Regions from separate parts of the Heliomicrobium sulfidophilum genome, predicted to be linked through region 1. Evidence: riboswitches for the same ligand, from Rfam matches in the RefSeq annotation. Region 1 holds a riboswitch; each other region holds the start of a gene.

Evidence for each region. Region 1 has a riboswitch for lysine ahead of lysA (diaminopimelate decarboxylase). Riboswitches for the same ligand answer to the same signal wherever they lie in the genome.
Region 2: another riboswitch for lysine. It lies ahead of dapB (4-hydroxy-tetrahydrodipicolinate reductase); the one in region 1 lies ahead of lysA (diaminopimelate decarboxylase).
Region 3: another riboswitch for lysine. It lies ahead of AC0CW1_RS08975 (amino acid permease); the one in region 1 lies ahead of lysA (diaminopimelate decarboxylase).

Annotation. Positions count from the first base shown of each region.
Region 1 covers NZ_JBVTZZ010000005.1:260,311-263,586, forward strand. Annotated here, with positions in the region: gene AC0CW1_RS06965 (CBS domain-containing protein) at 1-215, opposite strand, end outside; gene lysA (diaminopimelate decarboxylase) at 625-1,938, opposite strand; lysine riboswitch at 2,098-2,320, opposite strand; gene AC0CW1_RS06975 (MBL fold metallo-hydrolase) at 2,498-3,276, opposite strand, start outside.
Region 2 covers NZ_JBVTZZ010000004.1:264,428-267,703, reverse strand. Annotated here, with positions in the region: gene dpsA (dipicolinate synthase subunit DpsA) at 1-457, opposite strand, end outside; gene dapB (4-hydroxy-tetrahydrodipicolinate reductase) at 589-1,392, opposite strand; lysine riboswitch at 1,500-1,683, opposite strand; gene AC0CW1_RS02790 (YlmC/YmxH family sporulation protein) at 1,753-2,025, opposite strand; gene AC0CW1_RS02785 (M16 family metallopeptidase) at 2,176-3,276, opposite strand, start outside.
Region 3 covers NZ_JBVTZZ010000005.1:683,606-686,881, forward strand. Annotated here, with positions in the region: gene AC0CW1_RS08965 (RNA degradosome polyphosphate kinase) at 1-110, opposite strand, end outside; gene AC0CW1_RS08970 (lysophospholipid acyltransferase family protein) at 269-1,186, opposite strand; lysine riboswitch at 1,465-1,640, shown strand; gene AC0CW1_RS08975 (amino acid permease) at 1,840-3,276, shown strand, end outside.

The DNA of each region.
Region 1 (3,276 bases):
GTGTCGACAAGGATCACCCGCTTCACCTGGTGGGCCGGGATGTCCTTGATCGTCTTAAACCCCAGCGTATCTTTATGCAGCGCCATGAACTCCTGTACATTGGCGCTCAGTTTTCCGGCAAGGACAGGGACCGCGCGGGGGTAGAGCTTTGAGGCGGCAAAAGAGGCAGCCAAGCCGTCAAAATCGGTATTGTTGTGTGTGAGGATGATCTCCACCGGCCGCCGCCTCCCCGCGCATTCATAACGTACATTATAGCATAGGGACTTTGTTTTTTTCCACTTCTTGCCCATTGGCGGATGGGCTGTCCCCAAAAAAACGGCTCCATTCTGATAAAAAGAAAAACGGCGGCACAAAGGCCACCGTTATCATGAGCATTCTCCGTACTTACCGACTGCTTTTCTCCGGCGTGGTGTCAGCGGCATCGTCGGTTCCCGGGCGTACCGCTTGGGGATTCTGGGATTGATTCAGCGATTCGATCATCATCTCATAGAACTTTTCCGACATGTGCTTCACCACCTTTCGTAGATACCCGTCGATAAGCGGATGGTCCGTTGAACAAGATACGTTATTTCTCAGTATGGCAGGTAGCTGTCTGCGTCAACCGCAGCCTGCCTATGAAGTGAGTTACCGTTGCAGGTACGGCGGAATCCGGTCGTTGCGAATCAGGTCGTCAAGGCTCTCCCGTTCCACGACCACCGCCGCCTTGCCGTCACGGGCGAAGACCACGGCGGGACGACCGAGCCGGTTGTAGTTCATGGACATGGTGTAGTTGTAAGCGCCGGTGCAGGACACGGCGAGGATGTCGCCAGACTCCACTTTTGGCAGGGACACGTCCCAGAGGAGCATGTCGCCCGATTCGCAGCACTTGCCGGTGACGGAGACGACCTCTTCGGCCTCCTGGGTGGCCTTGTTGGCCAGCATGGATTCATAGCGGGAGCCGTAGAGGGCCGGACGGGGGTTGTCGGTCATGCCACCGTCGACGGCAACATACTTGCGAACGCCGATGATCTCCTTCACAGAACCGATCGTGTAGAGGGTCGTGCCTGCCGTGGCGACGATGGAGCGGCCCGGCTCAACGAGGACCTTCGGCGTAGGCAGACCGCGCTTTTCCGCCTCCAGGGCGACGGCAGAGAGCACGATGCGGGCGTACTCGGCCACATCGCCCGGGGTGTCCGCCTCGGTGTAGCGGATGCCGAAGCCGCCGCCCAGGTTGAGGATCGCCGTCTCAGCGCCTGTCTCCCGGCGGATCTCATCGATGAAGGTCATCATCACCTCAGCGGCGTAGCTGAAGGATTCCAACTCAAAGATCTGGGAGCCGATGTGGCAGTGGAGGCCATCATAGATCAGGTTGCCGCGCTCCAGGACGGCTTTGACGCCAGCGAGGGCTTGGCCGGTGGGCAAGGTAAAGCCGAACTTGGAATCGATCTGACCGGTGCGGACAAACTCGTGGGTATGGCAGTCGATGCCAGGGGTGATGCGCAGGAGCACCCGCACCCGGGCATCCATCTCTCCGGCGATGGCGTTCAGCAGGTCCGCTTCGTAGAGGTTGTCGACGACGATGTGTCCGACACCGTATTCGATCGCCTGGCGCAGTTCAGCCGGCGTCTTGTTGTTGCCGTGGAAGTAGATCTTCTCCATAGGGAAGCCGGCGCGGCGGGCCGTGTACAGTTCGCCGCCAGAGACGACATCGAGCCCCAGACCTTCCTGTTCCACCAGGCGGCACATGGCCATGTTCATAAAGGCTTTCGAGGCGAAGAGCACCTCGCCGGCGCCGGAGGCGCTGAAGGCCTCGTAATACTTCCGACAGTTTTCCCGCAGGTGGGCTTCATCCATCACATACAAAGGACTGCCGAACTCCTTGATCAAGTCCGTTGCATCGCAGCCTCCGATGACCAAATGTCCCCGCTCGTTGATGGCAGTAGTTCCGTGTAGTTTCAATGTTGCCGACTCCCCTCATCACAATGTGCTTCATTTCTTTTATATGGCCAAAAGGAATATATTGGCATTCGTTCGAGGCAAAACAAAAACCGCCGGGGTCATTCCCGGCGGCGGTTTACTCATGCGCCTAAGAATGCCTCTCTCCCTTTCCCATACATCTCGTAAGATAGCGCTCCACCGTGAAACCTTCCTCAACCAGCACAGCATGCCGAATGAGAAGTGGGAATGTTCCCCGGTGACAGTCCTGCAGTTCTTCACTGCAGACCCAGCCCAGATGTGGCAAACCTGGACTTCGGCGGCCATCCCTTTCCCTCCGTTGCGCCGTCCATGCCATTGGACCTTCCCGGAGTTACTCTTGATTAACCGCGCCTCTACCTCACCTCGACGGAGATGAGGCATCTCTATGAACTTGTGCTGAACTTGAGCCCATCTTAGCATGCGAGAAAATGGCTGTCAAGGCGTTAGAATCTTCCTCCGCCCCTGTTCCCGGCTTCGCCGTTCCCGATTCGTTTTTGGCCTTCGAATCGGAAACAGCAATGGAATCGCATCGGTATCAAAATTACAGACGGATCGTCATCCCTTCCTTCGCCGCCAGGCAGTCAGGATAGAGGACTTTCGCCATTCCCTCGATCTGATCTAAGTCCACATCGGTCCGTTCCATCGCATGGTGAAAGAGGATCAGCTTTTTTGCGGCAGCAGTCTGCACCAGCTTGATGCCCTCCTGCCAAGTCGAATGCCCCCAGCCCTTGCGGGATGGCTTCCCTTCGCCGCCCTCGTATTCCCTATCGGTATAACAGGCGTCGTAGATGACCAAATCAGCGCCGGCGATGAATTCTTTCAACACCGGGTCAATCCAGGCATAGTGCTCCGTGTCACTCACGTAGCAGCAGGAACGTCCACCCTGTTCGATTCGGAAGGCCAAGCATTCATCGGGATGGTTGGACAAGACCGTCCGCACCGTGACGCCATCGCCGAAATCGAGGACGTCGCCGCCCGCCAGATCGCAGAAGTCCAACTGGGCCCCCATGGCATCGAGCAGGACGGGAAAATAAGGGGGCTGCATCTGCCCCCGGAACAGCTGCGCAAAGGTTTTTCCCAACTTTGCCTGACCGTAGAGGGTGAAGCGGTTTTTACTGGCAAAAGCAGGTAAAAAGAAGGGGAAGCCCTGGATGTGGTCCCAATGGAGGTGGGAGATGAGAAAGGTTCCTTGAATGGACCCACTGTTTTCTTTGCTCAACGCCTGCCCCAAGTGATGAAGACCCGATCCCGCGTCAATGATAAAATCGCGCTCCCCGATCCGCACCTGGACACAGGGGGTATTGCCGCCATATCGAGTCG
Region 2 (3,276 bases), on a different contig from region 1:
GAATCGTGATCGGCAACCCCTCCATGGCGATCTGAAGAGCGCCTTCTGCCGAAGGCACCGAGTTCAGGATCGCCAATTCGTCCATTTCAGCCACCTCGATCAGAGGGTGGCCGCAAGACTGCGCCATCTGCCGCAGATTGGGCCGGGCCACGCCGACAAAGAGGGGGCTGGCCGGCGCCAGCAGGGTCAAGTGAGCTTCCTCCAGGCGCAAGGGCGGATGATGGAGCGGCGCGTAGACGCGGCCTTCAAGGTCAACGCCCGGCATGGGCAGGAGGAGCGCCGCTTTTCCCGCCAAGGTCGAGGGGATGTCTTTCATGATCCGCACCCGTTCCGTTTCCTCCACAGGCAGGCCGATCACATCGACCGTTGCGCCCCGCTCAGCCAGGCGGCGTACGAGGATCTGATCCCGCGCGTCCCCTCCCATCACCGCCAAAGGGATTCCTTGAAGGGTCGTCATGGGTGTTCAAAACCTCCTCCACCAGAAACAGTGAAACTCTTTTTAATATATGAGGCAAGTCGCCCAGAGGTGTGCAGGATGTGATTGTCAAAGATCATTGCGTCGAAGAAATCGCTATGTCGATGTCGGCGTTAAAAAATAATTTTATCTAGCCCGTAGATGAGACCCTTATAGGCGCCGATCCGGTGGATCGCCTCCAGCACGCCGGGCATGAAGGATTCGCGGCTGATGGAGTCGTGACGGATCGAGAGGGTCTGACCGAGGGCGCCGAAGATGACCTCCTGATGGGCCACCAGACCCGGCAGGCGGACGCTGTGAATCCTCATCCCATCGAAGTCGCCGCCGCGAGAACCTTCGATTTTTTCTTCTTCCTGGGGGTGACCCTGCTTGAGCGAACGCCGCTCTTCCCGGATCAACTCGGCTGTTTTGATGGCTGTCCCTGAGGGCGCATCGAGTTTTTGATCGTGGTGGTATTCGATGATCTCCACATGAGGGAAGAAGCGGGCGGCATCGCGGGCGAAGCGCATCATCAGCAGCGCGCCGATGGCGAAGTTGGGCGCGATCAGGCATCCTGTCTCATTGGCGGCAGCCCGTTCGGCGATCTCTTCCATGTCTTTTGTCGAAAGGCCTGTCGTCCCAACGACAGGCGCCACGCCAGCCATCAGGGCAATGCGCACGTTTTCCATGACCGATGCCGGACTGGTGAAATCCACCATCACCTGCGGCTGTGTCTCTGTAATCGCCGCGGCCAGATCGCCTTGCAGCAGGATCCCGCAAGCCGGCAAGCCGGCCAGGACAGCCGCGTCCTCTCCGATACTGTTGTGATCGACGGCAGCGACCAATTCCAACGATTTGTCTCCTAGGACTGCTTTGACTACCTCGCGGCCCACTTTCCCCCTGGCGCCGCTGACCAGGACTCTGATCCTCTCTGACATGGCCCATCCCCCACACTAAAAATGAATACAAAAAGGGAACACCGCATGGAGTTCAGGCGGTGCTCCCAAAAAATAGCATTCGGAAGCTGGTTTCCACCGTCCCCGTACGATTGGATAGCGCTCCACCCGGTCGAATTACCAGATGGCAGTTCCGAACATCTTATGCCCGGACCCAGCCTGTGAGCAATACGGTCACTCCAGACTTCGGCGGTTGCCCCTTTCCCTCCGGTATCATCATCCACCGTCGGACTCCTCCAGGTACTCTTGACAAACCGCGCCTCTACCTCTCCACTGGGAGGTATATTCAGTTGATTACGTTGATGGTATCATGGGACATCCCTGGACGTCAACAGGTAAACGTTAAAAGGAAAAACGCCGGGATGTGCGCCGGTATGTATCGTCCAGTTCGACAATGACCACCTCGGCTCCTACCTTGACGACAGCGTCCCAGGGGATGATCAGCGGTTCCCGGTCAGACCAAAAGCCGCCAAAGTTGCCCCGTGGCGGCAGAATAATGGCGTCGATCTCGCCGCTCTTCTCATCGATCACCAGATCAGAATCACCGACAGCGCCGAGGCGCTCGCCAGTCGTCAGGTTGACGATCTCCTTGCCCACCAGTTCGCTGAGACGCATCGGCGCCCCCCCTCCTTGTCCCCCTACCCCACTATACGCAGCAGGGCTGGAAAATAGAAGCAGGAGAGAAAAACCGGAGCGCCTCAGGGACCATGGCGCCAACGCCGGGAGCAGCAGCATTCAGAGCTCGACACGAGAAGGCCGATCGTTTTACCAGCCTGTCTTTTTCAAGAGATCAGGCAGTTCCACCGCCAGCGGCTTGGCGCCGACGACGGCCAGGGCGCACTGCTCCGGCGTCCAGAGATACCGAGCCGCCTTGGTCACATCGTCAAGAGTCACCGCATAGACCCGTTCAATAACCTCTTCCGGCGGGACGAAGCGGCCATAGCAAACCTCTGATTTGCCGAGGCGCGTCATCCGCGAGTTGACGCTCTCCAGGCCGAGGTAGAGGCTCCCCTTGATCTGCTCCTGGGTCCGTTTCAACTCTTCAGGGCGGATCCCTTCTTCCCGGATACGAGCCATTTCGCGCAGGGAGAGTTCCAGGACCTCTTCGGCGAAGTCGGGGCTCGTTCCGGCATAGAGGCCGAACATGCCCGTATCGGAAAAGGCGGAGTGGAAAGAGTAAACCGAATAGGCCAGGCCGCGATTCTCCCGGATCTCCTGGAACAGGCGGGACGAAGCGCCGCCGCCGATAACGTTGTTCAGGACGTGCATGGCATAGATGTCGGGATGCTCTTGGGGGAGGCCCTGGGTGCCCAGGCAGATCTGGACCTGTTCCACATCCTTATGCTCAAAAACGCTCTTGTGCAGCATCTCCGGTCGAGGGCGCCGGTAGGTTTGCTTCGTCGCATCCATCGAAACGAAGTACCCTTTGATCTTTTCCAGCGTCTTTTCCGGATCGATCGAACCGGCGACGGCGATGACAGTCCGGTCGGCAGAATACTCCGACCGGAAGTGGCTGAGCATGCGCTCCCGCTCCATCCCCTGGATCGACTCGACGGTCCCGAGGATCGACCGGCCGAGTGAACTGACAGGCCACATGGCATCAGAGAGCAGGTCATGGACCAGTTCGTCAGGAGAGTCCTCATACATCTTGATCTCTTCCAGGATCACCCGGCGTTCCCGCTCGATGTCGTCGCCTTCAAATCGGGAGTGAAAAAACATATCAGCCAGCACGTCGAGGGCCAGATCGAAGTGATCATCCAAGACTTTGGCGTGATAACAGGTGTATTCTTTTGATGTGAAGGCGTTCAATTGGCCGCCGACGGCTTCGAGCACCTCTGCCAGGTCCTTGGCCGTCCGTTTCACCGT
Region 3 (3,276 bases), 420 kb from region 1:
AGTTCCCGGTTGATGTAGTATTCGGAGCGGTTGAAGGACTTCCGCTCCAGCGTTTTGTCAAGGCTTGGCCCGTTTGCATTCGGTTCGGCGTCCATGCTTTTTTGGCACATCCTTTTTCTCTCTCCACATCATTGATTCAACGTCCGGGTCTCTCCATGCGGCTAGTCACATTTCTATGATACCTGGAAAAACGCCGGTTAGCTATATTATTTGAGCTAGAAAAGAGCGCGTAGCTTGATTTCCTTCATGCTAGGTGGCATGCGGGGAATCAAGGAGAAGCAGAAAGATCATCGGGCCGTTTGCGGAGCCATCTCCGTTCCGCGTCAAACCAGTAAAACCACTGTTCAGGGCACTCACGGATGAATCGTTCGACGATCCGGTTGAGATACCCCGTCGCCTCAGCCTGCTGCCCGGGCAGGTAGACTTCAAGCAGGTTGAGCGGTTCCTCAAAGATAAGCCGGTGCTTGTGAGACTGGACGCGATAGCCGCGAAAAGGGATGATGGGGATTTCATTGTCAAGGGCCAGGCGGGCCGCCTCCCAGGAGGAGTGGGTCATGCTGTTGAACATGGTCGAAAGGGGATACTCGGGCCGGTAGCTGTCACCGAAAAAGACGAAGATGCTGTTCCCGTCAACGGGGCCCTGGACAGTCCTCATGAGGTCGACTTTTCGGGACAAAAGGCCTTCTCCCTTGGCGTCCATGCGCACAACGGCGTCATAGAGCCGATATAACCGCTTGTCCGGCGCAGAGGCGAGGACGATCCGCGGATACTTCCGAGCCAGGTACTGGATGTAGTAAAAGACATTCCCCAGATGGGCTGTGAAAAGCAGCGCTCCTTTCCCCTTGTCAAGAACCTGTTGCAGATGCCGTTCCCCCTGGACGTCGAAAAACCGGTCCATGTCTCGCGCCAAGCGGCGCGAATAGACCCAGAGTTCCACCATGCTCAGCGCCAGGCCCTTGTAGTAGCGCTTGCACAGGTATCCGCCGTATCGTTCAGAAACCCCCGGCAGCGTCTCCTTGATATTCCTCCTTATGCCTGCAACTGTGTTTGGGTGCAAACGGTAAGACAGCCATCCGGCCAAATCACCGAGTCCATAGGTGACCTCTGGGGGAAGCAAGGATAATAAATGACCGAGGCGGTCAAAATAGGTGGCTCGCCGGGTCACCGTCTTCACCAAAATGTACATGACGCAGAACCCCCTCTGCCGACTGCCATCTTTGGTCTTGCTCGCCGCCGTCATTTTCAATGATACAATCAACGCCTGGTTCTTTAACACCTGATTCTAATCGCCTGGTTTTTATCATATCGAGTATATCGAAAACACCTGTGGCGATGGTAACCTTGACACAATCTTTGTGTAAAATTAACAATCTTAACACACTTCATATTTATGCATATTCACTGCATGTATATTCTCATTGACACTATCGTTCGTTTGTATTAAATTTTACACATGACAATAAAAGACTCGATAGAGGCGCGGAAGACGAAAAGTACAGTCTGGGAGCTTGCCGGGCGATGACCGGACTGGAAAGGCGTTTCCGCCGAAGTGGCCGTCCTTGTGGGGAAGTGCGGCCGCTGGGCATGTCTTGAATAAAGGCATGACTGTCACCCTTCGGGGGTGGAGCGCTATCACCAGGCCGTACTAAGAAGTTATTACGGACATGGTTGTGATGGCGTTCACAACCATTTTTTGTTGTCTAAAAAGGCCCAACGACATTCCTGTCCAGTCAAACCAACCCAGCCGATTAAACCGGAACACCCTTAACCTACACAGCTAACATCGTCCTTAACCAACGATGCATCACTGTCCAAAACCGTAAAAATGGAGGAACGCCCATGACAACACCTGCCGTTAATCCAGAACAGTTGATCCCCGAGAAAAAAGGACTCCGCCGCGACATGAAGTCCCGCCACCTGATGATGATCTCTGTCGGCGGCACCATCGGCACCGGCCTCTTCCTTGGATCCGGCCAGACGATCCACCAGGCCGGTCCCTTCGGCGCCATCTTAGCCTATGCCGCCGGCGGCTTGATCATGTTTCTGGTCTTGCTCTGCTTGGCTGAACTGGCCGTCGCCATGCCAGTGGCCGGCTCCTTCCAGAGCTACGCCTCGCGCTTCATCTCCCCCGCCGCCGGGTACACGACCGGCTGGCTCTACTGGGTCAACTGGGCCCTCTGCATCGCCGCCGACTTCACCGCCGCCGGCATCATCATGCACAACTGGTTCCCCCAGGTGGACGTTTACATCTGGTGCGCCGTCTTCGCCGTCTCCCTGGCGCTGCTGAACCTGATCTCCGTCAAGGCTTACGGGGAAGCCGAATTCTGGTTCGCCAGCATTAAGGTGGTCGCCATTGTGGGCTTCATCATCGCCGGCTCCGGCTTGATCTTCGGCTTTACCGGCAATGAAGGCGCCATCGGCCTCTCCAACTTCAGCACCGGCGGAGAAGGTCTCTTCCCCAACGGCTTCCACGCTGTCTTCCTGACGATGATCGCTGTCGTCTACTCCTTCCAGGGCGCCGAACTGGTGGGTATCGCCGCCGGCGAGTGTGAAGAGCCCGGCAAGCATGTCCCCCGGGTCATCCGCGGCATCAGCCTGCGCATCATCATCTTCTATGTCCTCGCTGTGACCGTCCTGGCCGGCACGATCCCCTGGACTGAGGCCGGTGTGCAGGAGAGCCCCTTTGCCACCGTCTTCGGCCGCATCGGCATCCCCTTCGCCCAGCATGTGATGAGCTTCGTCGTTCTCACATCCGCCCTCTCGGCCGGCAACTCGGCCCTCTACGCCTGCTCGCGCCTGCTCTGGTCGATGGCCAAAGAAAAACAGGCGCCCTCCTGGCTCGGTCACCTCAACAGCCGGGGCGTACCCTTCTACGGCGTCCTCTTTACCCTCGCCCTGGCCTGCCTGTCCCTGCTCACGGAGGCCTACGCCGCCGATACGGTCTACCTCTGGCTCATGTCCAGCACCGGCCTCACCGGCTGCCTGATCTGGATCATCATCGCCTGGTGCCAGGTCAACTTCCGCCGTGAATACACCCGTCTCGGCGGGTCAGTCGGCCAACTGGCCTTCCGAACGCCCCTCTACCCGCTCGTGCCGATCGCAGCGGCCCTGCTGAACATCGGCGTCATTGTGAGCCTCTATTTCGACCCCTCCCAACAGATCGTCCTCTACGCCGGCATCCCCGTCCTGCTGTTCATCTACCTCAGCTACTACCTCTTCATCGGGAAAGACAAGCGGGGGTTGTCGACAGCGGGGCAGACAGAGGCGCCGGCCCGC